DNA from 2 places in the Paraburkholderia sp. GAS32 genome. Region 2 is predicted to be linked to the other one. Evidence: predicted binding sites of a transcription regulator. Region 2 holds the regulator's gene; the other holds the start of a gene.

Region 1 (15,190 bases), on a different contig from region 2:
CATTTCGCCGCTCGGCATCTATTCGAAGAAGCTGAAGTCGCTGAAGGATCTGGCGCAAGGCGCGAAGATCGCGGTGCCGAATGATCCGTCGAACGAAAACCGCGCGCTGCTGCTGTTGCAGGCGCAAGGCGTGATCAAGCTGAAGGCCGGCGCGGGCACGAACGGCAATAACGCCACGGCGCTTGACGTCGCCGAGAATCCGAAGAAGATCAAGCTGCTCGAACTCGACGCAGCACAACTGCCGCGCTCGCTGTCGGACGTCGACGCTGCCGCGATCAACACGAACTTCGCGCTGGCCGCCGGTCTGCAGCCGACCAAAGACGCGATCGCGCTCGAAGATATCCACAGCCCGTACGCGAACCTGATCGCCGTGCGCACGCAGGACAAGGACAAGCCGTGGGTCAAGAAGCTGGTCGCGGCCTACCAGTCGGAAGACGTGCGCCAGTTCATCAAGACGCAGTTCAAGGGGGCGGTGGTGCCGTCGTTCTAAGCGGCACCCTTTAACCTGCTTCGCAAAACGAAAACGCCACAGTGACAAACCGTGGCGTTTTTTTTGCGTCGCGCATTCTTTGGCGACCCTACAACTCCAACTCCCACCGCTCGATCATCAGATCCTTGCCGAAGCGCCGTTCCGCCGTCGTACAGACGAGCTGGAAGCCGGCGCGCTCGCATAGCCGGCGCGGCTCCTTGAGCGTGCTGGCTGTGGTCAGCGTGAGTTTGGTGTACCCCGCGCGCCGCGCGAATCGCACGCATTCGCTCATCAATTGTGTGCCGATGCCAAGGCGCTGCACATCCGGCTCGACCCATAAGAGCCGCACGCCTGCCACGGTCGTCGAGATCCCGACGATGCACACCGAGCCGACTACGATGCCTTCCTGATCGGCGACCCAGCACATCTCGCGCACCGGATCGTTGCGCTGCGAATAATCGGCGACGACGCGCGCGAGCAAGCCTTCGAACGATTGATCCCAGCCGTACTGCGCGGCGAACCACTGCGCCTGCCGATGCACGAGCCAGCCGCACTCGCCGGCGCGTGGCTGCCGAAGGATCACGAGTTCGGGCTGCGGCTTGCTGTCGAGCAAGCGCTCGATCACTTTCATCGCGGCGATCAGGTGTTCCTGGGAAAGCGCGGTGAGGCCGTTCAGCAACGCCGATACTTCTTCGATCGCCGCCGTATCGAGCGGTGCGTAGGCCGCGTAGCCGTTGTCGGTGAGGGCGATCAGCGATTGGCGCGCGTCCGAGTCGGACGGGCGCCGCGTAATCAGGTTGCGTCGTTCAAAACTCGTCAGAAGGCGGCTGAGGTAGCCGCTGTCGAGGCCGAGGTTGCGCCCGAGCACCGAGGCTGTCTGCGCGCGTCCGCGGGACAGTTCGTGCAGAACGCGCACTTCCGTCAGCGAGAAGGCGCTCTTTGCCAGATGCTCATGCAGAGCGCCGATGAGCTGGGTATAGAAGCGGTTGAAATGGCGGACGGCCTGAGCACGCCGCAGCGCCTCGGAATCTGTCAAATGCTGCTCCCCGGGGGAATTTTTATGGCTTGCTACACGCCACTATATTGGAACGGAACCCATTAAAAAAGCCGCGCGGCCAAGGGGCGTACCAAAGTGGTATCAGAAAGGTATGGATTTTGGGGCGTCTCTCTGGGCAGGAGGAGAACCAATATGGACCACCCGGATGCCGTCCGGCATCTCGAATACGGGTAAATCCCGATCCCTGTAAACCGCTCTCCGAAGCCCTCAAATCACCCTCTGACGCCTATCCAGCAAGGCTTTCCGTCAACCTATACCAGAATGGAACCAGTTGATTGACTGGTATTATGTTGGTTATATAATGGGCTCTCATTTTCGTAGGCCGCACTCTTCAAGACGACCGCCGGAGCCCCATGGAAACTCGCTGGTCCGCACTGATGCCTGACGCTCGCAACGTCACGCCGCTCTATCTCCAGCTCGCGCGCAATCTGGCGACGGCGATCCACTGCGGCGTGTGGTCGGCGGGTGAGGCGCTGCCTTCGGAACGCACGCTCTCGGATGCGATCGGCGTGTCGCGCATCACCGCGCGCAAGGCGATCGAGCTGCTGGTCGAGCAAGGCTTGATCCGCCGGGCGCGAGGCGCGGGCAGCTTCATCACGCCACGCGTCGAAGATCCGCTGTCGCGGCTTACCGGCTTCACGAAGAAGATGCAGCAACGTGGTTTCCGGCCGGATTCGGTGTGGCTCGAGCGCGATATCCGCGCCGCCAACCGTGATGAGCTGGTGCACCTCGGCCTGTCGCCCGGTGCGGCGGTGACGAGCCTGCGGCGCCTGCGGCGCGCGGACGGCATCGTGATGGCGGTCGAACATTCGGCGCTGCCCGCGGCGATCGTGCCCGATCCGCTGGCTATCGGTGTGTCGCTTTACAGCTATCTCGAACAACGTGGCGCTGCCGTCGTGCGCGCCTTGCAGCACTTTCGCGCGGTCAATGCTTCGAGCGAAATCGCCTCGTTGATGGATATCGAACCGCGCTCGGCGCTGCTGGTCATTACCCGTATCGGGTATAGCGCGGACCAGCGTGCGATCGAACTGACCGACACCTATTGCCGCGACGATTACTACGACTTTGTCGCTGAATTGCGCACCTGATTGGCGCACCCGAGTGGGCCGCCGTCACGTGCGGCACAGCCGAACGCAATTCAGTCACACCCCGCATTACGCCTCACCAGAGAGACTCATGCTGACCGGAAACATACTCACCACCGATGGGTGGATTCACGGCACGCTCGAATACGAAAACGGCCGCATCACGACGCTGACAGGCGAACGCGCCGATCCGTCGAAGAACGACGCGCCGTACATCCTGCCCGGCTTCATCGATCTTCACGTGCACGGCGGTGGCGGCTCCGACGTGATGGAAGGCGGCGACGCGATCGAAACCATCACCCGCACGCATGCGCGTTACGGTACGACCAGCCTGCTCGCCACCACGATGACCGCGCCGCGCGACGAGCTGATGAGTGTCGTCGCGGAGCTTGGCAATAACGCGCGCATTCGCACGCCAGGCGGTGCGCGCGTGCTCGGCGTCCATCTGGAGGGTCCGTACATCAACCCCGGTAAGCTCGGCGCGCAACCAGACGCCGCTGTGTCCGCGGTGATGGATGAAGTGCTGAAGTATCTGTCGATCGCGCCGATTCGCGTGGTCACGCTGGCGCCGGAAATCGCCGGCCACATGGAGATCATCTCCGAGATGGCGGCGCGCGGCGTGCGCGTGCAGCTTGGCCATTCACTCGGCACCTACGACGACGCTGTCGCCGCACTCAAGCACGGCGCGTGTGGCTTCACGCATCTGTTCAACGCGATGTCGCCGATGCATCACCGCAATCCCGGTCTCGTCGGCGCCGCGCTCGCGCACGCTGAATTCGCCGAAATCATTCCCGACTTGCTGCACGTCCATCCGGGCGCGATCCGCGCCGCGTTGCGCGCGATCCCGCGTCTCTATGTGGTGACGGACAGCACCTCGGCGACCGGCATGCCCGATGGCGAATACCGCCTCGGCAGCCAGCATGTGACGAAGTGCCTCGGCGGCGTGCGTCTCGCCGACGGCACGCTCGCCGGCAGCACGCTGACGATGGATCAGGCGCTGCGCAATCTCGTATCGATCGGCTTGCCGATCGCCGATGTTTCAAACCGTTTGTCGCGCTACGCCGCCGACTACCTCGGCATCGAAGACCGCGGCCGCATCGCGCGCGGTGCGTGGGCCGATGTGGTCGTGTTCGATCGTGAACTGGCGTTGACCGCGACTTACGTCGAAGGAGAATCAATTGTCGAATATGCTTAAAGAGGCGCTGGCGTCCGCTGAAACGGTTGCCGCGCAGCTCAGGGATACCTCGCGCGTGGAAGCATTGGCGGCGAAGCTCGCCCAGCAACCGCGCCATGTTGCGCTGACGGTCGCGCGCGGCAGCTCGGACCACGCAGCAAGTTACTTCGCAAGCCTGACGATGAGCCGCCTCGGTGTGCCGGTCGCCTCGCTGCCGATGTCGGTCGCGACGCTCCAGCAAGCGCCGCTGCAAGTGCGCAATCAGCTCGCGCTGGCGTTCTCGCAATCGGGCAAGAGCCCGGATCTGGTCGGCACGATGGAAGCGTTGCGCAAGGCCGGCGCGTTGACGGTGGCCGCTGTGAATGCGCCAAGCTCGCCGCTGGCTGACGCTTGCGAATTTCACCTGCCGCTCGTGGCCGGTCCGGAACTGAGCGTCGCGGCGACCAAGAGCTACATCGCCATGCTGTCGATTTCCGCGCAACTGGTCGCGCATTGGCAGAAAGACGAAGCACTGCTCGGCGCGTTGAAGACGCTGCCCGACGCACTGCAAGCCGCGGGCAAGCTCGACTGGTCGAAGGCAGTGGACGAACTGCGTGGCGTCGAACGCATGATCGTGATCGGCCGTGGTCTGGGCCTCGCGATCGCGCAGGAAGCCGCGCTGAAATTGAAGGAAACCTCCGGCATTCAGGCCGAAGCATTTTCGAGCGCGGAAGTGCGGCATGGTCCGATGGAACTGATCGACCGCGACTATCCGCTGCTGGTCTTCGCACCGCGCGGTCCCGAACAGGCTGGCTTGCTGCAACTCGCGCGCGACATGCAGGCGCGCGGCGCCCGCGTGTTGCTCGCCGCGCCGGCCGACGTGCCGGAAGCGACCCTGCCGCTCGCCACCACCGCTCATGCGGCGCTCGATCCGATCGCCGCAATCCTGTCCTTTTACGTGATGGCTGCCGGCCTTGCCGCCGCTCGCGGGCGCAATCCTGACGCGCCACGCCATCTCAACAAAGTCACCGAAACTCACTGACGAGAAATCAGATGCGACGTGTCGAGGAGTCCCGCTTGATGAGCCATTCTGAAGGCCATATTGTTTTGCTCGCGCCGATGACCGGTCCGGTCGTGCCGCTGGCGAACGTGCCCGACCCTGTGTTTTCGGGCGGCATGTTCGGCGATGGCATCGGCATCGATCCGCTCGAGGGGCGACTCGTCGCGCCGTGCGACGGCACCATTACCCATCTCGCACGCACTGGTCACGCGGTCACGCTCGCGACGGCCGATGGCGTGGAGATTCTGTTGCACATCGGCATCGATACGGTCGAACTGAATGGCAAGGGCTTTGCGCCGATGGTCGCGCAAGGCGCACATGTGCGTACCGGCGACATCCTGATCGAGTTCGACCAGGACCAGGTCGCGCTGAATGCGCCGAGTCTCGTCTCGGTGATCGCGATTGCCAATTCGGATGCGTTCGAGATTGTCGAGCGTGCGCAGGACGGCATGCTGAAGGCAGGCGAAACGCCGTTGCTGGTGCTGCGTGCTCGCAGCGGCGAAGCGGCGGACGCATCGCGCCAGGCGAGCGCCACCAACGTGACCGAAGAAGCCCGTCAGCAAGTCACGCTAGTCCACGCGGGCGGTCTGCATGCACGTCCGGCAGCGCGCGCTCGCGAAGCGGCGCGCGGTTTCGATGCGCGTGTCGAAGTGCGTTATGAAGGGCGCAAGGCGGCGATCGAGAGCGTGGTCGGTTTGCTCGGTCTCGGCGCGGGCGAAGGTGCGACTGTTGAGTTGCTCGGCGTTGGGCCACAAGCCCAAGCCGCGATCGAAGCAATCGCCCACGAGTTGACGCGTGAAGCGCACGGCGAAGTCGAAGAGAAGCCGGCGCGACAAAGTTCGCCGGCGCCGCAAGCAGTTGCCCACGCCGCGGGCGAAACGCTCGAGCCGAATACGCTCGCGGGTGTGTGCGCGTCGCCGGGCGTCGCGGTCGGCAAGCTGGTGCGCTGGGACGATGCGGACATCGATCCGCCGGAAAAGGCGAACGGCACGTCGGCGGCTGAAAGCCGGTTGCTCGACAAGGCGATTGCCACCGTCGACGCCGACCTCGGTACGACAGTGCGCGATGCGTCGCAACGCGGTGCGGTGGGCGAGGCGGGCATTTTCGCGGTGCATCGCGTATTGCTCGAAGATCCCACGCTGGTCGACGCCGCACGCGATCTGATCAGCCTCGGCAAGAGTGCGGGCTTTGCGTGGCGCGAAGCGATCCGCGCACAGATCGCCATCCTGACGAATATCGAAGACGCATTGCTCGCGGAACGTGCCGCCGATCTGCGTGACATCGAAAAGCGCGTGTTGCGCGCGCTCGGTTATACGAATGCGGCGGCGCGCACGCTGCCGGAAGAAGCTGTGCTGGCGGCTGAAGAGTTCACGCCGTCGGATCTGTCGTCGCTGGATCGTACGCGCGTCACCGCGCTGGTGATGTCGCGTGGCGGTGCCACTTCGCATGCGGCGATTCTTGCGCGCCAGGCCGGCATTCCGGCGCTGGTGGCAGTCGGCGATGCATTGCACGCGATCCCCGAAGGCACGCAAGTGGTGGTGAACGCCACAACCGGCCGTCTCGAATTCGCGCCGACCGAGCTTGACGTCGAACGTGCACGTCTTGAGCGCAGCCGCCTCGCCGGCGTGCGCGAAGCGAACCGCCGTACGTCGCAACAGGCGGCCGTGACTTCCGATGGCCGCGCGATCGAAGTCGCCGCGAACATCGCCACGCTCGACGACGCGAAAACCGCCGTCGACAACGGCGCCGATTCCGTCGGCCTGCTGCGCACCGAACTGCTGTTCATTCACCGCGCCTCGGCACCGACCATCGACGAACACCGCCAGAGCTATCAGGCCATCGTCGAAGCGTTGAGCGGCCGCACCGCGATCATCCGCACGCTGGACGTCGGCGCGGACAAGGAAGTCGATTACCTGACGCTGCCGCCCGAACCGAATCCGGCACTCGGCCTGCGCGGCATCCGCCTCGCACAAGTGCGCCCGGATCTGCTCGACGATCAGTTGCGCGGCCTGCTCGCGGTGCAACCGCTCGGCGCCGTACGCATCCTGCTGCCGATGGTGACCGACGTGGGTGAATTGATCCGCATCCGCAAACGCATCGACGAATTCGCCCGCGAATCGGGCCGTACCGAACCGATCGAAGTCGGCGTGATGATCGAAGTGCCATCGGCTGCCTTGCTCGCCGATCAACTGTCGCAACACGCGGATTTCCTGTCGATCGGCACCAACGATCTGACGCAATACACGCTTGCCATGGACCGTTGCCAGGCCGATCTCGCGGCGCAAGCGGACGGCTTGCATCCGGCGGTGCTGCGCCTGATCGCGGCGACCGTGCAAGGCGCGAACAAACATGGCAAATGGGTCGGCGTATGCGGCGCACTGGCGGGCGATCCGCTGGCCATGCCGCTGCTCGTCGGCCTCGGCGTGACCGAGCTTTCGGTGGATCCGGTGTCGGTGCCGGGCATCAAGGCGCGTGTGCGCAACCTCGATTATCAGTTGTGCCGTCAACGCGCCCAGGATGCACTGGCGCTCGAATCGGCGCAGGCGGTAAGAGCAGTAAGCCGCGAAACCTGGCCTTTGGACTGAACCCCACACAGTCCGCAACCAGCTTCGCATAGTCAGGACGTATCGCTACAAAACTCAACGACGACTGTCGACAACGAGACAAGGATTGGAGGTGTCAATGGATGGGAATCCGTTTCTGAAGATTCAGCGCCTGGGACGCGCGCTGATGCTGCCGATTGCAGTGCTGCCGGTTGCCGGCTTGCTGCTGCGATTGGGCCAACCCGATGTGTTCAACATCAAGATGATCGCCGACGCCGGTGGCGCGATCTTCGACAACCTGCCGTTGCTGTTCGCAATCGGCGTGGCGGTCGGCTTCGCGAAAGACAACAACGGCGTGGCAGGTCTCGCGGGCGCGATCGGTTATCTGATCGAAATCGCGGTGATGAAGGACATCAACGACAAGCTCAATATGGGCGTGTTGTCCGGGATCGTGGCGGGTATCGTCGCGGGCTTGCTGTACAACAGGTACAAAGACATCAAGCTGCCCGACTACCTCGCATTCTTCGGAGGGAAACGCTTCGTGCCGATTGTCACCGGTGTGGTCTGTCTGGCGATAGGCATTGTGTTCGGTTACGTATGGCAGCCGGTGCAAGGCGTCATCGATACGGCCGGCCATTGGCTGACCACTGCGGGTGCGCTCGGCGCGTTCGTGTTCGGCGTGCTGAACCGTTTGTTGCTCGTCACGGGGCTGCATCACATCCTCAATTCGCTGACGTGGTTCGTGTTCGGCAATTTCACGCCGCCGGGTGGCGCGGCGGTGACGGGCGACCTGCATCGCTTCTTCGCGGGCGACCCGACTGCAGGCACGTTCATGACGGGCTTCTTCCCGGTCATGATGTTCGGCTTGCCGGCTGCCTGTCTCGCGATGTATCACGAGGCACCGAAAGAGCGCCGCGCAATGGTGTTCGGCCTGCTGGCGTCGATGGCGCTCACCTCGTTCCTGACGGGTGTGACCGAGCCGATCGAATTCAGCTTCATGTTCCTCGCGCCGGTGCTGTATGCGATCCACGCGGTGCTGACGGGCTTGTCGCTGGCGATCTGCTCGGCGCTTGGGATTCATCTCGGTTTCACCTTCTCGGCTGGCTTTATCGACTACGTGCTGAACTACGGCCTGTCGACCAAGGGCTGGTGGGCGATTCCGATCGGCCTCGTGTACATGGTCGTGTACTACGGCCTGTTCCGCTTCTTCATCCGCAAGTTCAACATGGCAACGCCGGGTCGTGAACCTGCTGCAGAAGAAGAACAGATCGAGTCGTTTGCGGCTGGCGGTTTTGTGTCGCCGGTGGCGGGTGCCGCCGTGCCGCGCGCACAGCGTTATATCGCCGCGCTGGGTGGCGCGTCGAACCTGTCGGTGGTGGATGCCTGCACGACGCGTCTGCGTCTGTCGGTGGTCGATGCCAGCAAGGTCTCGGAAAGCGAACTGAAGACGATTGGTGCGCGTGGTGTGCTCAAGCGCGGCTCGACCAATGTGCAGGTGATTATTGGACCGGAAGCGGACATCATCGCTGATGAAATTCGCACGGTGATCGCACAAGGTGGTGGCGATGCGGTGAAGCCGGTGGCTGCCGTTGCGCCTGCTGTCGCTGCGGCTCCTGTGGCGACTGCAAGCGGTGCTCAGGGCGGTCCGCTCGACCCGGATCCGTTGCGTTGGCTCGCCGTGTTCGGCGGCGCGGGCAACGTCGTGTCGCTGGATGCCGTGGCGGCAACGCGTCTGCGGATCGTGGTTCGCGATCCGTCTGCGGTTGATCGTCAGCGTCTTGCTACGCTCGATACGGCGTGGGTTTCGGCCGACACGTTCCATATCGTAGTCGGCGACGCAGCCCAGCGCTATGCCGCACAACTGGCGACACGCCTGTCGCCCGATACGGGTGCCGGTACGGCGCCGCAGCCTGCGTAATGCAACGTTGAGGAGCGGCCTGCGCCGCTCCATTACTGCGCTTCTGTTCCGATGACGCAGCAATAAAAAAGCGGCACCTTGAATCAAGGTGCCGCTTTGCGTTTACCGGCTTGAGCCTAACGGCGCGCGACCGGCAGCGGTTCCATCAACGTGCTTTCTGCTTACTCGTTTCCAAAGGCCGGCGCGTTTCCAGCCACATCACGTTGATAATGCCGAACGCCAACGCCACGCCAATGCCGAGAAGCCAACTGAAATACCACATCACAAACTCCTGTTATCTGTATTCCTGATCAATACATTGAATGGTGATTTTCTTCGAGCGCCGCGGCGGTCACCTTGCCTCGCATCACGCGATACACCCAGCTCGTGTAGATCAGGACGATCGGCAGGAAAATGATCACGGCGATCAGCATGATCTGCAGCGTCATGCGGCTCGAGGTCGAATCCCACACGGTCAGGCTGCTGCGGCCATCGAGCGAGGAGGGCATGATGAATGGGAACATCGAGAAGCCCGCCGTCAGGATCACGCCGATGATCATCAGCGTGGTCGCCAGGAAGGCGCTCTTTTCAAAACGCGAGCGCGCCAGCAACAAGGCAAGCACGCCACCGACGAGGCCGGCCACCGGCGCGATCACCATCCACGGATAGTTTGCGTAGTTGGTGAGCCACAGGCCGGGTGCGCCGATCACGTTCTTCAGCAGCGGGTTGGCCACCGTATCGAGCGGCGCGGCATCGACGATCTGATAACCGCCGATCATCGTGGCGATCAGCGCGCCGGCAAGCAGGAACAGCACCACGGCGGCGAGCGAAGCGATCCGCAGCGCCAGCGACGCACGCTCGGCGACGACGTCGTCTGCCTTCATCTTCACGAAGGCTGCGCCGTGAGCGGCCAGCATCGACACGCTAACGAGCCCGCACAGCACAGCAAACGGGTTGAGCAGGGCGAAGAAACTGCCGTGATACGTGACGCGCAGATCGGTGTCGAACGAGAACGGCACGCCTTGCAGCAGGTTGCCGAACGCCACGCCGAACACCAGCGCCGGGACGAAGCCGCCGACAAACAACGCCCAATCCCATGCGCTGCGCCAGCGCGGGTCTTCACGTTTGCTGCGGTAGTCGAAGCCGACCGGCCGGAAAAACAGCGAGAACAGCACCAGCAGCATCGCGAAGTAGAAGCCGGAGAACGACGCGGCGTAAACCAGCGGCCACGCGGCGAACATCGCGCCGCCCGCTGTGATGAGCCACACCTGATTGCCTTCCCACGTCGCGCCGACCGTGTTGACGACAATGCGTCGCTCGGCGTCGGTCTTCGCGATGAACGGCAGCAGAATCGCCGCGCCCATGTCGAAGCCGTCGGTGAGCGCGAAGCCGATCAGCAGCACGCCGATCAACACCCACCAGATCAGTTTGAGGGTTGCGTAATCCATGATGATCTTTCCCTTGGAACAGAGTGGCGGCGAATCATGCGGCCGTGTTGGTCGGCAGCGACTGATTCAGCGGCTGTTGTTGTTCGTGGTGATAGCGCCCCGTGTGCAGCGACGAAGGCCCGAGTCGCGCGTACTTGAACATCAGCATGATTTCGATGATGAACAGCACCGTGTAGAACACGACGAAGCCGGCAATGCTCAGGTACAGATCGCCCGGCGTTAGGCTCGATGCGGACAACGCGGTCGGCAGAATGCCGGCGATGGTCCACGGTTGACGGCCCACTTCAGCAACGATCCAACCGAATTCAGCAGCGAGCCACGGCAACGGAATTGCCCATACTGCCCAGCGCAGGAACCAGCGGCGTTTCTCCAGCAGCAGGGAGCGCTGCGCGCAAAACCAGAACGCCAGTACGAAGGTCGCAAGGAACAGGATGCCGAGGCCGACCATCAGGCGGAACGAGAAGAACACGGGCGCCACCGGCGGAATCGTCTTCTTGGCGGCCTGCACGATCTGATCCGGCGTGGCGTCGGTGACGTTCGGGGTGAACTGCTTGAGCATCAGGCCGTAGCCGAGGTCCTCCTTGTGCGCGTCGAAGGCGGCTTTGACTTCGTCCGTGGCGTCGCCCTGTTTGAGCCTTTGCAGCGCGGCATAGGCGAGCATCCCGTTCTTGATGCGCACTTCGTTCTGGGCCATCAATTCCTTTAGGCCGACCACCGGTTCGTCGATCGAGCGCGTGGCGATGAGGCCGAGCGCATACGGAATGCGGATCGCATAGTCGGTGCGTTCTTCCTTCTGATTCGGAATGCCGATGATCGTGAAGGGCGCGGGTGCGGGCGCCGTTTCCCATTCGGATTCGATGGCGGCCAGCTTGACCTGCTGAACTTCGCCGGTGCGGTAGCCGGATTCGTCGCCGAGCACGATCACGCACAGTGTCGAGGCCAGACCGAAGCCGGCGGCAATAGCGAACGAGCGCAAGGCGAACTCGGTGTCGCGGCGCTTCAGCAGATACCACGACGACACACCGAGCACGAACATCGAAGCGGTCACGTAACCGGCCGATACGGTGTGCACGAACTTCACCTGCGCGACCGGATTGAACAGCACCGAGAAGATGCTGTCGAGTTCCATGCGCATGGTCTGGTAGTTGAAGGTGGCGCCGACCGGATTGTTCATCCAGCCGTTGGCCACCAGAATCCACAGCGCCGACAGGTTCGAGCCTAGCGCGACGAGGAACGTGACGCCCACGTGCTGCACTTTCGAGAGCCGCTTCCATCCGAAGAAGAACAGGCCGACGAAGGTCGACTCGAGGAAGAACGCCATCAACCCTTCAACGGCCAGCGGCACGCCGAAAATGTCGCCGACATAGTGCGAGTAGTACGACCAGTTGGTGCCGAACTGGAATTCCAGCGTGAGACCGGTGGTGACGCCCATCGCAAAGTTGATGCCGAACAGCTTGCCCCAGAACTGGGTCATGTCCTTGTAGATCTGCTTGCCGGTCATTACATAGACGGATTCCATGATGACGAGCAGCCAGGACAGACCGAGCGTGAGCGGCACGAACAGAAAGTGATAAAGCGCCGTGATGGCGAACTGGAGGCGCGACAGTTCTACGACTTCGCTAACGGGCATGTTGACCACCTTGGGACGGATGCGAGGCAGGCACGGACAGCAGCGCCTGCGCGACTTGTTCAGGCGGCAGCGACATATGCTCCGCCTGCGGATGATTGAAAAAAGCGTACTTGAGCGCCATCAGCAGTACGAATTTGATGGCGAGGACGATGGCGATATCCCGCGCCAGCGTCGGACCGCGTACCCAGGCGGCGAGCCGTTTGCGCAGGCTCGAGCGAGGGTTGTTATTGCGATTCAGGGCTATGGTCATGATCGGTAGAAGGCAACTTCACACCGGTTTAACCGGCTGGATCCAGGCCGTTTCAGGGGCCTGGCAAGTTCATCCCGATTCTAGGAGCAATGACCTAGTGCGCGTAAGTTCGGCACTGCGGCATTGGGTCGCGAACGTCACGCCGTCTGAACAGTATTGCTATGGGGTTTGTGATACGTCAAGAAACACGTGTTTGGTGGGCATGTCCTTGAGTGAGTGCGCGTGCGTCTTCGATTGAGCGCAGGCATTGTCGAGCGGGCACAAAAAAGCCCTGCCTTCTTGCGAGGGCAGGGCTCTGCAGCTAAACAGCGCGCGCCAGACGAGCCGGCACGACTCAAGCTTTAAGTGTTACGCATATTCACTCAACGCGCCGCGCATTTTCTTCATTGCGCTCGCCTCGATCTGGCGAATACGTTCGGCCGACACGCCGAATTCGTCGGCCAGTTCGTGCAGCGTCGAGCCGCCCGAACCATCGTCTTCCACCTTCAGCCAACGTGCCTCGATGATGCGGCGGCTGCGGGCGTCCAGCGCGTCCAGCGCGCTCGCGATACCGTCGCTATGCAGCTTGTCGCGCTGACGCGAAGCCAGCACCGCAGTCGGCTCGCTATGCGAGTCGGCGAGGTAGGCGATCGGCGCGTACGACTCTTCGCCGTCTTCGACCTGGCCTTCCAGCGCGATATCGCCGCCGGACAAGCGCGTTTCCATCTCGGCCACTTCTTCGCGCTTCACGTTCAGCTCTTTGGCAAGACCTTCGATCTCGTCCGGCGTGAATGCGCCCAGGCCCTGCTTGTGGCTGCGCAGGTTGAAGAACAGCTTGCGCTGCGCTTTGGTGGTGGCGACCTTCACCATCCGCCAATTGCGCAGAATGTATTCGTGGATCTCAGCCTTGATCCAGTGCATGGCGTACGACACGAGGCGTACGTTCTGCTCGGGGTCAAAGCGCTTCACGGCCTTCATCAGGCCGATATTGCCTTCCTGGATCAGGTCGGCATGCGGCAGTCCATAACCAAGGTAATTGCGCGCGATCGATACGACCAGCCGCAGGTGCGACAGGACGAGACGGCGCGCGGACCCGAGGTTGTCCTGCTCGCGAAATTCGGTGGCGAACTGGCGTTCTTCCGCCGGCGTCAGCATCGGAATCCGATTTACGGCCTGGATGTAGGCGTCGATATTGCCCAGTTGACCGGGCAGCAGCGAGGAATGCGAGAGCGCCAGTGCACCTGCCGAAGCGGCCTTAGCCGATGACGGGCTCAAAGTACTCGGAAGGGTCATTGCATGGCTCACGTAGGAAACTCCTTTGGAATCAGACAAAAGCGTATTCAGGTAAACGACTCCAGCGTTGGATGTTAGCACTCTGATTTGCCGAGTGCTAATACTTAGAGGCTGTAGGGACATCCAAGTTCCGCAAATTCCTATTGAAATTTAGATTTTGATAGTAATGGTATACCTTTATGGCCAGGTGTGTGTGAGTCGCAGGATTTACCTGACAAAACGCCTTCATTCTTATAAATGACCGATATTTTCAAAAATAGAAGTGACTAATTGCGGAAATTTTGCTTTCTTCATACGATCCGCCGGATGTACATTGTCTTTAGAATAAACGGGACAGTGATCTACTGACCAACGTTCGACTAGCTCGGGTGTGCGATGAAGAACAAAAAAAATGCGTTGCGTGGTGTGGTTCTAAAAGGCGCTTCGGCGGCCATCCTGTTTGGCGCTTCGGGACTGGCGGCAGCCGACCAGTTCGGCGTGCAGATCGCCGGCGGCCTGGGAGATAACCACATTAAAAAGCTCGATCTCGGCCTGGTCTGGGATCCGAATCTGACGTGGTGGCAGATCGGCGATTGGCACTTTTCGCTGATCGGCGAAGCGCACGTGGCCTGGTGGCATACCGACGAAGGGAATGTGCACGAGAACATCGGCGAGATCGGTGTGACGCCGATCATTCGCTTCATCGACGGAGCGGGCGCGATTCGCCCTTACGTCGAAGCGGGCGCCGGTATCCGCCTTCTGACGAGTCCGAGAATCGCCACTGACCTCACGCTCTCGACCGCGTTCCAGTTCGCCCCCATGGCGGGTGTCGGCCTGCAATTCGGCAGTCGTCAGCAGTACGAGGCGGGCTATCGCTTCCAGCATATTTCCAATGGCGGTATCAAAGAGCCGAATCCTGGTATAAATTTCCACCAGCTATATTTGCAATATAACTTCTGACGACCGTGGCCACGTTCGGCTCACCGGTGCAAGGGGCTGAGCAATGGCGGCAAAGATAATCGAAGCGATTCGCGGGCTCGAGCGAGAACGCTTCCGTGCGATGGTCGACGGCGACGGGCAGTCGCTCGATGCGCTGCTCGCGGACAACGTGAGCTATGTCCATACGAACGGCAAGCGTGAAACGAAGCGACAGTTCATCGACGGTATTACCGCCGGGCGCCGCCGCTATCGGCAGATCGAGGTGCAGTCGCAAGAAGTGCTGCCGGTGGGGCGCGAGACCTGCGTCGTCACCGGGCGCGCGCTGATCGAAATGGAAGCGAACAACGGAGCGCTGCTGTTTCCGATCGCGTACACGGCGATTCACACACAGGAAGATGGGCAATGGCG
Region 2 (15,190 bases):
ACGCGCAGGATCACCTGCCAGAGCAGCGCCGGAATTTCGACCACACGCGGATCGGACAGGAACTGCGCAAGATAGCGCCGGACCGCACGCGGTGTCGGCGCGTCGGGCGTGCCGAGATTGATCAGCAACACGGCGACACGGTGTGACGTGGCGTTCTGTGATGGCCGCTCGAGGTCGAAGCGCATAGGCAGCAGGGATAACCGCTTTGGGCGGAGAGTCGGTTCAGGTGGAATTCATTATAGCGGCGCGGTCCATTGCGAGGTCCGCCAGGGACCCCTGGCCATTCGGCCAATTGGCAAGCCGCGCGCTGTCGCGCATCATTTGCAGCATGAGGTGTGCGGCAGCCACGGTGACCGCAGGTTACTGTTGACTAAGCGTCAGCGAAAGCAACCGCGCGGTGATGTCCACGATTGGAATCACTCGGTTGTAGGCCATGCGGGTCGGCCCGATCACGCCGAGCGTGCCGACAATCTTGCCGTTCACCTCATAAGGTGCGGTGACGACGCTCATTTCCTCGATCGGCACGAGATTCGACTCGCCGCCAATGAAAATCTGCACGCCCGCGGCGTGACTCGACACGTCGAGCAACTGAAGGAGACTGGTCTTTTGGTCGAACACATCGAACAGCTTGCGCAGGCGCGCCATGTCCGACGAAAGGTCGGCGACTTCGAGCAGGTTGCGCTCGCCGGAAATCAACACGTGTTCGCCGGTGTCGGTTTCATCCGTGCTGGCCGTGACCGCGGCGTGCATCAGCGTGGTCATGTCGCCGCGCAATTCGTCGATTTCTTCGCGCAGGCGGCGGCGCACGTCGTCGAACGAGAGGCCCGCGAAGTGCGCATTGATGTAATTGGAGGCTTCCACCAGTTGCGAAGGCGAAAAGTCGCGCTGGGTGGCCATAATGCGGTTCTGCACGTCGCCCTCGGGCGTCACGATGATCAGCAGGATGCGCTTGTCCGACAGGCGCATGAATTCGATCTGCTTGAACACGTGGCTGCGGCGCGGCGTGAGCACCACACCGGCGAACTGCGACAGATTGGACAGCACGCTGGCCGCCGCGGCGACGACTTTCTGCGGCTCGCCCGCCTGCAGCGTAGTCTTGACGATACGCATCACCGCTTCTTCGTCCGCGGCGGATTCCACCGTCAGCATGGTATCGACGAACAGCCGGTAACCGCGCGGCGTCGGAATCCGGCCCGCCGACGTATGTGGACTGATTACGAGCCCCAGGTCCTCGAGATCGGACATCACGTTGCGGATCGTGGCCGGGCTCAGTTCGAGGCCGGAATAGCGTGACAACGTGCGCGAGCCGACCGGCTGACCTTCGGCGATGTAGCGCTCGATCAGCGTTTTGAGGAGGGTTTGTGCGCGGGGATCTAGCATGACGGAAAATTTTAGCTCAATGACGCGGCTACAGCGAGCGCTAACGGCGCCAACCCCTGACTATCGCGCCGCCGGTTGGCGGGACGGCGCATGTCATCAAGGTTTCACCATTCTAACGATAATCGCCCAATGCGCCGGCAGCGCGCTTGCGCAGGCTCGCTACCGGGTCTGTCTGCGGTTCTTTTCAGGCCCTACCTATGGTGTAATGCCGGCATGCAAGTGACCAGCCAGTTCAAGACCGTCGCGCTCGTCGGGCGCAACAATACGCCGGGCATCGGCGAGCCGCTGACCGAGCTCGCCTCGTGCATCGCGAGGCGCGGCTTCGAGGTCGTATTCGAAGCCGACACCGCCGCCGAAATTGGCGTAACCGACTATCCGGCGCTGCGTCCCGCCGAGATCGGCGCGCGCGCCGACGTTGCCGTGGTGCTAGGCGGCGACGGCACGATGCTAGGCATTGGGCGCCAGCTCGCGCCCTACCGCACGCCGCTGATCGGCATCAACCACGGCCGGCTTGGCTTCATTACCGACATTCCGATCTCCGACATGCGCGAGATCGTGCCGCAAATGCTCTCAGGCAACTTCGAGCGCGAAGAGCGCATGCTGCTCGAAGCGCGCATCATGCGCGACGGCGCCCCGATCTATCACGCACTTGCCTTCAACGACGTGGTGGTCAACCGCAGCGGTTTCTCGGGGATGGCGGAACTGCATGTCTCGGTGGACGGGCGCTTCATGTACAACCAGCGCTCGGACGGCCTGATCGTCGCCACGCCAACGGGTTCGACCGCCTACGCGCTGTCCTCGCAGGGGCCGATCCTGCATCCGCAATTACAAGGCATCGTGCTGGTGCCGATTGCGCCGCATGCGTTGTCGAACCGGCCAATCGTGCTGCCGGACGACTCGAAGGTGAGCATCCAGATCGTCTCGGGCCGCGAAGTGAACGTCAATTTCGACATGCAGTCGTTCACTTCACTGGAATTGGGCGACACGATCGAAGTGCGCCGCTCGCGCCATACGGTGCCGATGCTGCATCCGGTCGGCTACAGCCATTTCGCGACGCTGCGCAAGAAGCTGCACTGGAACGAATACCCGTCGCACGAAGAAGATACCAAGCCCTGAACGGCCCGAAACGCCGGAAAGCCGGAATGCCGGGCCGCCGGAACACGAACGCCGCCGCTGCCGAACCCTGAATCTCAAGCTCACCAGACGACCTCCATGCTTCGCCACCTCTCGATACGCGACTTCGTCATCGTCGCCGCGCTCGACCTCGAATTCGACAGCGGCTTTACCGTTTTCTCAGGCGAAACAGGCGCCGGCAAGTCGATCCTGATCGACGCACTGGCCCTTGCGCTCGGCGCCCGCGCCGATGCGAACGTGGTGCGCACCGGCGAGAGCCGTGCCGACATCACCGCGGAGTTCGAGACGCATGCGCAAGTCGAGCAATGGCTCGACGAGCAGGCGCTCGGCACGACCTCCGACGACGGTCATCACGGCGGCACCGTCATGCTGCGTCGCGTGGTGGACGCGAACGGCCGCTCGCGCGCGTTCATCAATGGCACGGCAGCGACGCTCGCGCAATTGCGCGAAGTCGGCGAGATGCTGGTGGATATTCACGGGCAGCATGCGCACCAGTTGCTGATGCGTCCGGACGCGCAACGCGAACTGTTCGACACCCATGCTGGCCTCACGGAAACCGCGGCAACCGTCACGCGTACATGGCGGTCGTGGCGCGAAAAGATTCAGGCTGTCGAGCACGCGAAAACGCGCGACCGCGAGCTGCAACTGGAGCGCGAACGTCTCGCCTGGCAGCTCACCGAACTGGACAAGCTTTCGCCGCAACCGGGCGAATGGGAAGAGGTCAACACCGAGCACCGGCGCCTGTCGCACTCGGCCAATCTGATCGACGGCGTGCAAGGGGCGCTCGGCGCGCTGTCCGAATCTGATGAGGCGATGATCACGCATCTCGCCTCGATCGTGTCGAAAGTGCGCGACCTCGCCGAGATCGACCCGGCGCTGAACGATGTGCTGGCGGCGCTGGAACCGGCGGAAATCCAGTTGCAGGAAGCCGCCTATTCGCTCAGCCACTACGCGCAGAAGCTCGAACTGGATCCAGACCGGCTCGCCCAGGTCGAAAAGCGTCTCGACGCGCTGCACTCGGCCGCACGCAAATTCCGCCTGCAACCCGAGACGCTGCCGGAAGAACACGAAGCGCGTCGCGCGCAACTTGCCGCGCTCGACGCCGCCGCCGATCTCGACAGCCTGCACGCGGCCGAAGCCAAAGCCAAAGAAGCCTTCCTCGCCGAAGCAAAAAAACTGTCGAAGGCGCGCGCCAAGGCCGGCAAGGCCCTGGGCGCAGCGGTGACCACCGGCATGCAGGAACTGTCGATGAAAGGCGGCAGCTTCGACGTGGCGCTGGTGCCGTTGCCAGAAGGTGGCGCGCACGGGCTCGAACAGGTCGAATTCCGTGTCGCCGGTCATGCCGGCGTGCCGCTGCGGCCGCTCGCAAAGGTTGCCTCAGGCGGGGAACTGGCGCGGATCAGTCTCGCTCTGGCGGTCATTGCGAGCGCCGCGAGCCCGACACCAACCCTGATCTTCGACGAAGTGGATACGGGAATCGGCGGCGGCGTCGCCGAAGTGGTTGGGCGCTTGCTGCATCAACTGGGTCAAGCTCGGCAGGTGCTGTGCGTCACCCACTTGCCGCAAGTCGCCGCGCGCGGCGACCATCATTTCCAGGTGGCGAAGTCGGGCAACGGCAAAGGCGGCACGGTGAGCAGCGTGACCTCGCTCGACCGCGCGAGCCGCGTCGAAGAAGTCGCGCGGATGCTCGGCGGACTGGAGATCACCGCCACCACCCGCAAGCACGCGAAGGAAATGCTGGCGGCCTAGGAACGCGGGTTGGAAATCATCGCGGAGCCTCAGCCAAACACCCGCTCCCACAGTCTCAGCACCGCTTCACGCTCGGTCACCACCAGCGCCGGATCGACCCGCGCCTTCTCCATCCCGTCCAGCCGCAATTGGTGCTGCAACTTCCGGTAGGTCCGATAAGCCGCCCCGACCGTCTCCGCTTCCGCCTCGCTCATCAGGCCGAAGCGCGACACCTCACGCAGCAGCGCGATATTGCCGGTATTGCGGATCAGTTCGGGATCGCTCGCCGCATGCAGCAGCACCCAGTACTGCACGGTAAATTCGATATCGACCATGCCGCCGCGATCGTGCTTCAGGTCGAACAGCGCCGTATGGTTCGGATGCCCCGCCTCCACGCGCTCGCGCATCTCGACGATTTCCTTCGCGAGCGGTTCGGCCTCGCGCGGCGTGGTCAGCACCTGTTCGCGAATCTGCTCGAATTTCGCGCCGATTTCGGCGTCGCCCGCGCAGTAGCGCGCGCGGCTCAATGCCTGATGCTCCCACACCCACGCCGTGTTGGCGGCATCGCCTTCACGCAGTTGATAACGGCGGAACGCGTCCAGATCGGTGACGAGTAGGCCCGACTCGCCGTTTGGCCGTAGCCTCAAGTCGACATCGAACAAGGTGCCAGCGCCGGTCGCCGTCGTTAGCCAGGTGATGAGGCGGCGGGTGTAGGTGGCATAGACGTCGGCGGCAGCATCGTCCGGATCGTCGTAGAGGAAGATGACGTCGAGGTCGGATGCGTAGCCGAGCTCCTTGCCGCCCAGCTTGCCGTACGCGATCACCGCAAACTTCGGCACCTCGCGATGGCGTTTGGCCAATTGGTTCCAGACAGCTTCGAGCGTGACGTCGAGCACGGCGTCGGCAAGCTCTGACAGGCGGTCGCTCACATGCTCGACGCTCAGCCTGCCGGCCAGATCGATCAGCAGGATGCGGAACACCTCGGCCTGGTGCGCGTGGCGCAGCAGGTCCATCTGTTGCTCGATGCCATCCGCCGCGGCCAGACGCAAGCGCAGCGTGCGCTTGAATTCAGGCCAGTCGAACGGACTGTCCATCGCCTCGTCGTCGAGGAGTTCGTCGAGCAATTGCGGGTGGCGGATCAGGTAGCCGGCGGCCCAGCGCGAACCACCCAGCACCGACAGCACCCGATGCAGCGCCTGCGGATATTCCGTCAACAGCGCGAGGTACGCGCCGCGCCGGCTCACGGCTTCGAGCAGGTCGAAGAAACGCGCCAACGTATCGCCGCGCCGTTCGAGCGGCTCAAGGGTACGCGCGGCTTCCAGCGCACGCTGCGCGACGATATCGAAGCGCTGCCGGCTACGCTCGGCGAGCCCCGCGTAACGCGATGACTGCCATATCGCCCGCAAGCGCGCCAGCAGCTCGTCCGGCTCGGACACACCCAGTTCAATCAGGCGCGCGCGAAGCGCGTCCTCAGCGCTGTCGTCGGCGAGCGCGCTGCTCCAGACCCACGCCGCCGCGCCGTCTTCCGGTGCGCCGCAGCCATCGCGGCCGCTCACCTTGTCGGCGAAAATCTGGTCGAACTGCTGCTCGACGAACTCGCGATGCGCGTCGAGCTTGAGCATCAACGCGGCATAGTTGTCGCAACCCATTGCTTGCGCGAGCGCCACGCGCTCCTCAGGATCGACCGGCATCGCGTGAGTTTGCGCGTCGTTGCGGTATTGCAGGCGGTGCTCGAGTTCGCGCAGGAAGCGGTACGCCTGTGAAAGCTTCACGCAGACCGAGGTATCGAGCAGCCCGTGCGTGGCCGCGTGCCGCAAGACAGCGAGCGTCGGACGCACCCGGAAGCCGGCATCCTGGCCGCCGCGGATCAGCTGAAATACCTGAGCGCTGAATTCGATTTCGCGGATGCCGCCGCGGCCCAGCTTGATGTCGTCGGCTTTGTCAGGGCGCATCGAGGCACGCCGCTGTGCTTCCTGGCGAATCTGCAAATGCAGCGCACGGATTGCGCTGATCACACCGAAGTCGAGATAACGCCGATAGACGAACGGCGTGACGATCGCGTCGAGCTGCTTCTGCAACCGCCGTGCCGCCTCGCTCGCGCCTTCGGACACGAGCCGGCCCTTGATCCACGCATAGCGCTCCCACTCGCGGCCCTGCACGTAGAAATACTCTTCGAGCATGCCGAGGCTGCACACGAGCGGCCCCGAATCGCCGTTCGGCCGCAAGCGCATATCGACGCGGAACACGTAACCGTCGGCGGTCACCTCGGCCAATGCGCCGATCAGGCGCTTACCCAGACGCGTAAAAAAGTCCTGCGTCGCGATCGGCGAACGCTGACCGCCCGCGGTCTCACCGTCCTCTTCATAAATGAAGATCAGATCGATATCCGACGAAACATTCAGCTCACGCCCGCCCAGCTTGCCCATCCCAACCACGCCGAGCGCGAGCCGCTCGCCCTGCGGTCCGCGCGGTTCGCCGTAAAGCGTTTCGAGCTCGGCGGACACGACCGCGAGCGCACGCTGGATCGTCGTCTCCGCCAGATCCGTCATCGCGCCGGTGACTTCGGCGACATCCGCCTCGCCCGCGAGGTCACGCTCCATCACGGCGCAAAATACCTCGGTGCGCAATTGGCGCAGGGCCCGTTTGAGTGCATCCTCACTCAACGGACCGTCGCCCGCGCAGGCTGCCTCGGCACACAGCGCATCAAAGCGCGCGTCGATCCGTTCGCGCGTGAGGGGTGCGGACGCGAGCGCCACCACCTGCGCCACGATTTGCGGACGGGCCGCCGCGGCACGCGCCGCGTAATGTGAATAGCTGGAACTCAGGAGTGTTGCGTCAGTCATCAAGGGTCTGGCTCGCTCGTTGCTTTATCAGCGTTGTTCAGTTCGCCGCAGCACACGGGTCCCGCGGCCTCGCGCAGGTCGCGAGACGGCATGGAGAAAGGGTTTGCCGGAGGTCCGCCGACGCTTTCCCGTGTGTTACATTTCGTCGTTAATTCGCAAAACTACCATACGCCCACCCGCCGCAGCATGTCCGAGCGAAACGAATCCGCCGACCCGCACGAAACCAGGCAGGTCCGGCCCGCGAGCGGAAGCGCCCACATGGTGCTGCATCGGACGTCCCATGTAGTGCTGGCGCTCGCACTCGCCTTCTACTTTATCGCGGCGGGTCTGTTTCTCGGTTTGCGTTATGTACTGCTGCCGCGCGTCGACTCGTTCCGTCCGCGCATCGAAGCCATCGTTTCCGAGAAACTGCACACACAGTTCACCATCGGCAAGCTGGCGCCGCATTGGAGCGGCTTTCAGCCGGGCCTCGACGTCACCGATATCGTCATCCGCGACCCGGAAGGCAAAGCGGCGCTGACCATTCCGCATGCCACCGCCGCGCTCTCGTGGAAGTCGCTCTGGCAGTTCCATCCCGCGCTTTCTAGCCTGATCGTCGATCAACCGGACGTGCTGGTGTCGCGCAGCAGCGACGGCGTGATCTCGGTGGCGGGCGTGCCGGTGCCCACCCGGCACAGCGGCAACGACACCCTGTCCACTTGGCTGTTGCGCCAGCAGGCAATCGTGGTGCGCGGCGGCGTGCTGCGCTGGCGCGATGCCCAGCATGACGCGCCGGAACTCGCCCTGCGTGACATCCGGATCGCGATTCTCAACGACGGCTACGATCACCGGCTCGCGTTGCAGGCGCCCGCCGACGGCCATGTCCTGCACGGGCCGATCGACTTCCGTACGCATTTCAAACACGCCCGCCTCTCCGCGATCGGCAAGCCGGTCAACTGGGCCGGCCAGGTCTATATGTCGACCGGTCCCGTCGATCTGCCGACTCTCGCGCGCTACATCAATTTCCCGATCGAGATGTTCGCCGGCCGCATCGACAACGCGATCTGGGCTGACTTCGCCGACGGCCGCATGAAGTCGGCGAGCGGGCAGTTGGCCGGCACGGACGTCTCGATGCGGGTCCGCCCGACCCAGCCCAAGCTGGTGGTGCCGATCGCCAATTTCTCGTGGGGTCTCGAAGTCGACCAGGGCGACTACACGCTGCAACTGAACCACTTGCGCGCCGAGCTCGGCCAACCGCCGCTCGACGACGGCACGCCGCTCACCCGCACCCTCGCGCTAACCACGCTGCACGGCCGCTACCGGACCGCCTCGCTGCAGCATGGGCAACTCGTCAGCGTCAGCGGCGACCGCGTCGACCTGGGCATCCTCGCCGAATTCAGCCGCGCGCTGCCGCTGCCGCGGCCCCTGCTGAACAACCTGCTGCGCTTCAATCCCCGCGGCATGGTGTCGAACTATGTGATCGAGGTCGAACGCGGCAAACCGGAGTCCGGCGAAGCGGGCAGCGACCACCGGCCAAGCGGCGCCGAACCGATCGAGCGTTATCGTTTCAAGGGCGACCTGCAGGGCATCAGCGTTGCCGCGCAGGAACCGCCGCCGGGGCTCACCCCGCTGAATCACCCGCGCGCGGGCATTCCCGGCATCGAAAACCTGTGGGGCAGCGTCGACGCCGACGAAAACCACGGCACCGCGACGCTCAACACCTCCAACGTCGCGATTACGCTGCCGGGTGTGTTCGACGACCCGCGCCTGACACTCGACCGCCTGCATGGCCGGGCGGACTGGACCATCACGCCGAAGGCGCCGGGCGAGAATCACCCGGCCTTCACCGTCAAGCTGGCCGACTTCGGCATCTCGAACGCGGACGCCGACGCCACCGCCACCGTCGATTACAGCAACCCGGGCCATGGGCGCGGTTCGCTCGACCTGAAGGCCGACTTCCAGCGCGCGCAGGTCACACGCATCGTCCGCTATCTGCCGACCAGCATCAGCGAAAAACTGCGCATCTACCTGGGCCATGGGCTGCAAGCCGGCATCTCGCGCGGCGCGACGATCGAAATACACGGCGATCTGACCAAATTCCCCTACTCGCGTGCCCCGGAGGCCGGGGTCTTCCATATCGTCGCGCCTTTCAAGGGCGGCAAGTTCGACCCTTCGCCGTACCCGCCGCGCAAGATGAAGAACGGCACGCCGAACGTGTGGCCGCCGCTGGATGGCATCGACGGCGTGTTCGAACTCAAAGAGAACGTGCTGCGCTTCGATATCGACCGCGCCCATTACAAGCGGGTCGCTTTAAACAAGGTGAACGGCAGGATCGACGATCTCGGCACCAAGGCGTCGAACCTCGTCATCGATGGCAACGGCCGTGGGCCGCTTGCCGACATGCTCGACTACGTCAACGAAAGCTCGCTCGGCATCATGTCCAAACATGCGACCGAGAAAGTGCGCGCCGAAGGGCCCGCCGCGCTGGCGCTCAAGCTGACCGTGCCGCGCACGCCGAAGCCGCATATCGCCGTGGAAGGCGCAGTGGGCTTCCAGAATAACCGTTTGACGGTCGATAACGTGCCGCCGTTGTCGCAACTGAACGGCAAGGTGCGTTTTACCGAACATACGGCGCAAGTCGACCGGCTCTCGGGCCAGTTCCTCGGCGGCGACGTGCACGCGAAAGGCGGCCTGAAGCAGGACGGCACGTATGCACTCGACCTCGGCGGCCATATCGCCGTCGACGCCGCGCGCGGCCTGAATCTGCATGGTCCGACCGCGCAGGTCCTGACGCGCATGAGCGGCAGCGCGCCTTATGCGCTCAACGTGCGCGGCGCCAAGGGGCGGTTGCCGGAAGTCACGGCGAACTCCGATCTGACCGGCCTCGCGCTCGACTTCCCCGCGCCGTTCAACAAGCCTGTCGGCACGCCGATGCCGCTGCACTTCGCGGTCAGCCCCTACGCCAGCGCAAGCGAAGCCGGCCTGGAACGGGCCGACCTCACCTTCGGCCCGATCGCCGCCACCTACCTGCTGCGTTACCAACCGAAAACGCCGCCGACGGTCGTGAGCGGCGCGATCGGCGTCAACAAGCCCGCCGACCTGCCGTCCGAGGGCGTGATCGCCGCCGTCGACGTCGAAGCGTTCGATGCCGATGCCTGGCGCGCGCTCGTCACGCAGATGCGCAACAAGGACGCGCCCGCAGCCGCGCCGGCCACGCCTAATCCGACCCTCGCGCAATTCCTGCCGAGCCGCTTCGCGGTGCACGTCGGCACGCTGACACTGCTCAAGCGGCACTGGGACAGCGTGATCGTCGGCGCTTCGCATGCGGACGGCAAATGGCAGGCCAACATCGCGTCGAACCAGGTGTCGGGCCACGTGTCCTGGCTGCCGGGCGTCAATAAGGAATCGCCGGGCACGCTGCAGGCGCGCTTTGCCCGGGTGGTGATCCCCTCGGCCACGGATAAAGATCTGCTCGGCCAGGCCATTTCGGCGCCAGCGCAGAACATGCCGTCGATCGATCTGGTGGTCAATGAGTTGATCGTGCGCGATCGCGACATAGGCCGGCTTGAAGTGGATGCGCACAACTTCGAAGAAGACGGTGTGCCGGTCTGGCAGCTCGACAAGCTGGACATCACCAATCCCGCCGCCACGCTGACCGCCACCGCGAACTGGCGCACGTCGACGGGTCTCGGCAACACCGCCGACGAAGCGACGCCGCGCCGTACGGTGTTCGATTTCAAACTCGACATCAAGGACGCCGGCGCGCTGCTGGAGCGCTTCGGCCAGCCGCGCACGCTCAAGGCCGGCAGCGGCTCCCTCTCGGGCAAGGTGGTGTGGCGCGGCGGCCCGACTACCATCGACTACCCGACGCTCAACGGCAATCTGGCCGTCGATCTGCGCCATGGGCAGATTCTCAAGGTCGATCCGGGTGTCGCGAAACTGCTGGGCGTGCTCAGCCTGCAAAGCCTCGCGCGCTTCGCCACGCTCAATTTCCGCGACGTGATCGGCGAAGGGCTGCCGTTCGAGCACGTCACCGCTACCGGCGAGATCCACAACGGCATTGGCCGCACCGAGAACTTCGAGATGGTGACGGCGCCGGCGCGCGCCGAGATGAAGGGCTCGGTGGATCTGGCGCAGGAAACCCAGGATCTGCACGTGCAGATCGTGCCGACCGTCAGCGCCGGCGCCGCCGTGATCGCCGCGACCGTGATCAATCCGCTGCTCGGGCTGGGTGCGCTGGTGGCCGATCTGGCGTTCAGCAAATCGGTCTCCACCGCGTTTGCACGCGAGTACGCAATCACCGGTCCGTGGTCGAAACCGCACATCGAGCGGGTGAAGAGCGATCGCGGTAAGATGGACGCTCCGGCTTCGACCGTGGAAGCGCACTGAGCCCGATCCGATCCTTGGTTTGATCGGAAGAGCGCCGTGCCGCGCCGCAGTCCTCAGCCAGCCTTGAACGACGTATGCGGCGCCAACGGTTCGCGCCGCCGCCTTGCCGGGAGTTTTCCGAAACGCTCATGAGCGAAACACACGTCTCTTCATCCTCGTCCACCGCTTCGTCCACTGCCTCGCCCAGCGCGGCGTCCAGCGGAGCTTTCGAAAGCGTGTTCCGCGTGGCCGCGCTGCAAATGGTGAGCACGCCGGATCGCGAACGCAATCTGGCCGAAGCGGAGCGCCTGATCGCCGAAGCCGCCGCCGACGGCGCGCAACTGGTCCTGCTGCCCGAGTATTTCTGCTTCATGGGTTTCAAGGACACGGACAAGCTCGCCGTGCGCGAGCCCTACCAGGACGGCCCGATCCAGCGCTTTCTCGCCGACGCCGCGCGCCGCCATAAGGTATGGGTGATCGGCGGCACCTTGCCGTTGATGTCGCAGGAACCGGCGCGCGTGCTGAACACTACGCTGGTGTTCGACCCGCAAGGCAACGAGGCCGCGCGCTACGACAAGATCCACCTGTTCAACTTTGAAAAGGGCGAAGAATCGTTCGACGAGGCGCGCACCATCTGCCCCGGCGGCGAAGTCCGCACCTTCGAGGCGCCGTTCGGCCGGGTCGGCCTGTCGGTCTGCTACGATTTACGCTTTCCGGAGCTGTACCGGCGCATGGGCGACTGCGCGCTGATCGTGGTGCCGTCGGCGTTCACTTACACCACCGGCCGCGCGCATTGGGAGATGCTGCTGCGCGCCCGGGCGGTCGAAAACCAGTGTTACGTGCTGGCCGCCGCGCAAGGCGGCAAACATGAAAACGGCCGCCGGACATGGGGCCACAGCATGCTGATCGACCCGTGGGGCGAAGTCGTCGCGGTGCGCGACGAAGGCGCCGGCGTGGTGACCGGCAATCTCGAGCGTGCGCGCATCGACGAAGTGCGGCAGAGCCTGCCCGCCTGGCGTCACCGCGTGCTGAGCTGCTGACGTATTACCTGACATTGAAAGTGCGGCGCCCGTCACTCATATAGGGGGTGATAGAAGCGCTAACCGAATCCTTCGTATCGAGCAGAACATACTTCGCATGAACATCATCGAACCCGGTATCCGTAATCTCGCCACCGCCAAGGACATCCTCCTGACGCCCTACGGTCTCGACGAGGCCCTGCTCACCCGCACGCTCGCCGAAATCTTCACGCACAAGATCGATTACGCCGACCTGTACTTCCAGTACACGCGCAGCGAGGCGTGGAGTCTCGAAGAAGGCATCGTGAAGTCGGGCAGCTTCAGCATCGACCAGGGTGTCGGCGTGCGCGCCGTGTCGGGCGATCGCACTGCCTTCGCGTATTCGGACGATCTGTCGCCCGAAGCGATCCGTCAGGCGGCGCTCGCCACCCGTTCGATTGCCAAGGCGGGCGGCGGCAAGCAGAAGATCAAGGTGGCCTCGTCGTTGACCGGCATTGCCGGGCGCGATCTGTACCTGCCGTCCGATCCGCTGCACTCGCTCGACGCGACCGCCAAGGTCAAGCTGCTCGAGCGCATCGAACAGATGGCGCGCGGCCGCGATCCGCGCATCCAGCAAGTGATGGCAGGCCTCGCCGGCGAATACGACGTAGTGCTGGTCGCGCGCAGCGACGGCGGCTTCGCGGCCGATATCCGTCCGCTCGTGCGCGTATCGGTCACGGTGATCGCCGAACAGAACGGCCGCCGCGAAATCGGCAGCGGCGGCGGTGGTGGCCGCTTCGACTATGGCTATTTCACTGACGAGGTGCTGTCGGGTTATGTCGACGACGCTGTGCATGCGGCGCTCGTGAACCTCGACGCCCGCCCGGCTCCGGCCGGCGCGATGACTGTTGTGCTCGGACCGGGCTGGCCCGGCGTGCTGCTGCACGAAGCGATCGGCCACGGCCTCGAAGGTGACTTCAATCGCAAGGGGTCCTCGGCGTTCGCGGGTCGGATCGGCGAGCAGGTTGCGGCCAAGGGCGTGACCGTGGTCGACGACGGCACGCTGCCGAACCGCCGCGGCTCCCTGAACATCGACGACGAAGGCAATCCGACCCAGTGCACGACGCTGATCGAAGACGGCATCCTGAAGGGCTACATCCAGGACACGCTGAATGCACGCCTGATGAAGATGCCGGTCACCGGCAACGCGCGCCGCGAATCGTATGCCGCGCTGCCGATGCCCCGCATGACCAACACATACATGCTCAACGGCGACAAGGATCCGCAGGAAATCATCGCATCAGTAAAGAATGGTTTGTACGCGGTGAACTTCGGCGGCGGCCAGGTCGACATCACGAACGGCAAGTTCGTGTTCTCGGCCTCCGAGGCCTACATGATCGAAAACGGCAAGGTCACCTACCCGGTCAAGGGCGCGACGCTGATCGGCAGCGGGCCGGAATCGCTCAAATTCGTCAGCATGATCGGCAACGACATGAAGCTCGATTCGGGCGTCGGCGTGTGCGGCAAGGAAGGCCAGAGCGTGCCGGTGGGCGTCGGTCAGCCGACGCTGCGTATCGACAAGATGACGGTCGGCGGTACGGCCTGATTTGGATGTAGACGCATACTTCGTGCATATAAAGCTCGAAGTATGCGGATTTGCCGCATTTTTACACCCCGCAGCTTGTCATCCGAGCTTGCACGGGTTATAAAGTCACTCACCCTTTTTGACCAGCGACCCAATTTCGCCATGTCCGCCAAGTTTTACTTTTACTTTTTTTGGCATCTCAGACCGCTGGCGGATCGAGAGGGGTGTTAGTGCACGCAAGACACCCAGAATTCACGAAAACCGCCAGCTAGCCTGGCGGTTTTTTTTCGCCTCACGCCTTTGAAACTTTTGCCGTTGAAATCTTTTTGATTGTTGTTCGCCGTGGCATCGCTGCCTGATTGCCGTCTGATCGCAGCCTTCATTGCCCGCGCGAACACGCTACGACCGATTCAGGAGAATAAACATGCCCCCGCACAACACCGACGATGTCCGCATCCGCGAATTGAAAGAACTCACGCCGCCCGCTCACCTGATCCGCGAATTCGCTTGCGACGAAACGGTGTCCGACGTGATCTACAACTCACGCAACGCGATGCATCGCATCCTGCACGGCATGGAAGACCGTCTGATCGTCATCATCGGACCGTGCTCGATTCACGATACGAAGGCGGCGATGGAATACGCCGGGCGTCTCGTCGAACAGCGCAAGCGCTTCGCCGGCGAACTCGAAATCGTGATGCGGGTGTACTTCGAAAAGCCGCGTACGACGGTGGGCTGGAAGGGTCTCATCAACGACCCGCACATGGACAACAGTTTCAAGATCAACGACGGCCTGCGCACCGCGCGCGAGTTGCTGCTGCGTATCAACGAACTCGGCCTGCCGGCCGGCACCGAATACCTCGACATGATCAGCCCGCAGTACATCGCCGATCTGATCTCGTGGGGTGCAATCGGCGCACGCACGACCGAATCGCAAGTGCACCGTGAACTGGCTTCGGGCCTGTCGTGCCCGGTCGGCTTCAAGAACGGCACGGATGGCAACGTCAAGATCGCCGTCGACGCGATCAAGGCCGCGTCGCAGCCGCACCATTTCCTGTCGGTCACCAAGGGTGGCCACTCGGCGATCGTCTCGACCGCCGGCAATGAGGATTGCCACATCATCCTGCGCGGCGGCAAGACGCCGAACTACGACGCGGACAGCGTCAATGCGGCGT

The links. Region 2 encodes HrcA, which represses chaperone genes, less so after heat shock. Its sites were predicted from a motif close to TTAGCACTCNNNNNNNNNGAGTGCTAA; they were not measured.
Region 1: the regulator HrcA is predicted to act here: its motif matches at 13,939-13,965, upstream of rpoH (RNA polymerase sigma factor RpoH).

The regions. Positions count from the first base shown of each region.
Region 1 covers NZ_JBNPVS010000009.1:97,819-113,008, forward strand. Annotated here, with positions in the region: gene P3T25_RS13615 (MetQ/NlpA family ABC transporter substrate-binding protein) at 1-490, shown strand, start outside; gene P3T25_RS13620 (bifunctional helix-turn-helix transcriptional regulator/GNAT family N-acetyltransferase) at 579-1,505, opposite strand; gene P3T25_RS13625 (GntR family transcriptional regulator) at 1,880-2,614, shown strand; gene nagA (N-acetylglucosamine-6-phosphate deacetylase) at 2,703-3,806, shown strand; gene P3T25_RS13635 (SIS domain-containing protein) at 3,799-4,806, shown strand; gene ptsP (phosphoenolpyruvate--protein phosphotransferase) at 4,845-7,409, shown strand; gene nagE (N-acetylglucosamine-specific PTS transporter subunit IIBC) at 7,507-9,285, shown strand; gene cydX (cytochrome bd-I oxidase subunit CydX) at 9,431-9,547, opposite strand; gene cydB (cytochrome d ubiquinol oxidase subunit II) at 9,576-10,712, opposite strand; gene P3T25_RS13660 (cytochrome ubiquinol oxidase subunit I) at 10,747-12,342, opposite strand; gene cydP (cytochrome oxidase putative small subunit CydP) at 12,332-12,592, opposite strand; gene rpoH (RNA polymerase sigma factor RpoH) at 12,941-13,876, opposite strand; gene P3T25_RS13675 (acyloxyacyl hydrolase) at 14,240-14,803, shown strand; gene P3T25_RS13680 (nuclear transport factor 2 family protein) at 14,847-15,190, shown strand, end outside.
Region 2 covers NZ_JBNPVS010000023.1:66,880-82,069, reverse strand. Annotated here, with positions in the region: gene hemH (ferrochelatase) at 1-185, opposite strand, end outside; gene hrcA (heat-inducible transcriptional repressor HrcA) at 361-1,380, opposite strand; gene P3T25_RS26160 (NAD kinase) at 1,594-2,496, shown strand; gene recN (DNA repair protein RecN) at 2,593-4,263, shown strand; gene glnE (bifunctional [glutamate--ammonia ligase]-adenylyl-L-tyrosine phosphorylase/[glutamate--ammonia-ligase] adenylyltransferase) at 4,293-7,085, opposite strand; gene P3T25_RS26145 (YhdP family protein) at 7,272-11,453, shown strand; gene P3T25_RS26140 (carbon-nitrogen hydrolase family protein) at 11,582-12,472, shown strand; gene tldD (metalloprotease TldD) at 12,570-14,036, shown strand; gene P3T25_RS26130 (hypothetical protein) at 14,243-14,398, opposite strand; gene aroG (3-deoxy-7-phosphoheptulonate synthase AroG) at 14,440-15,190, shown strand, end outside.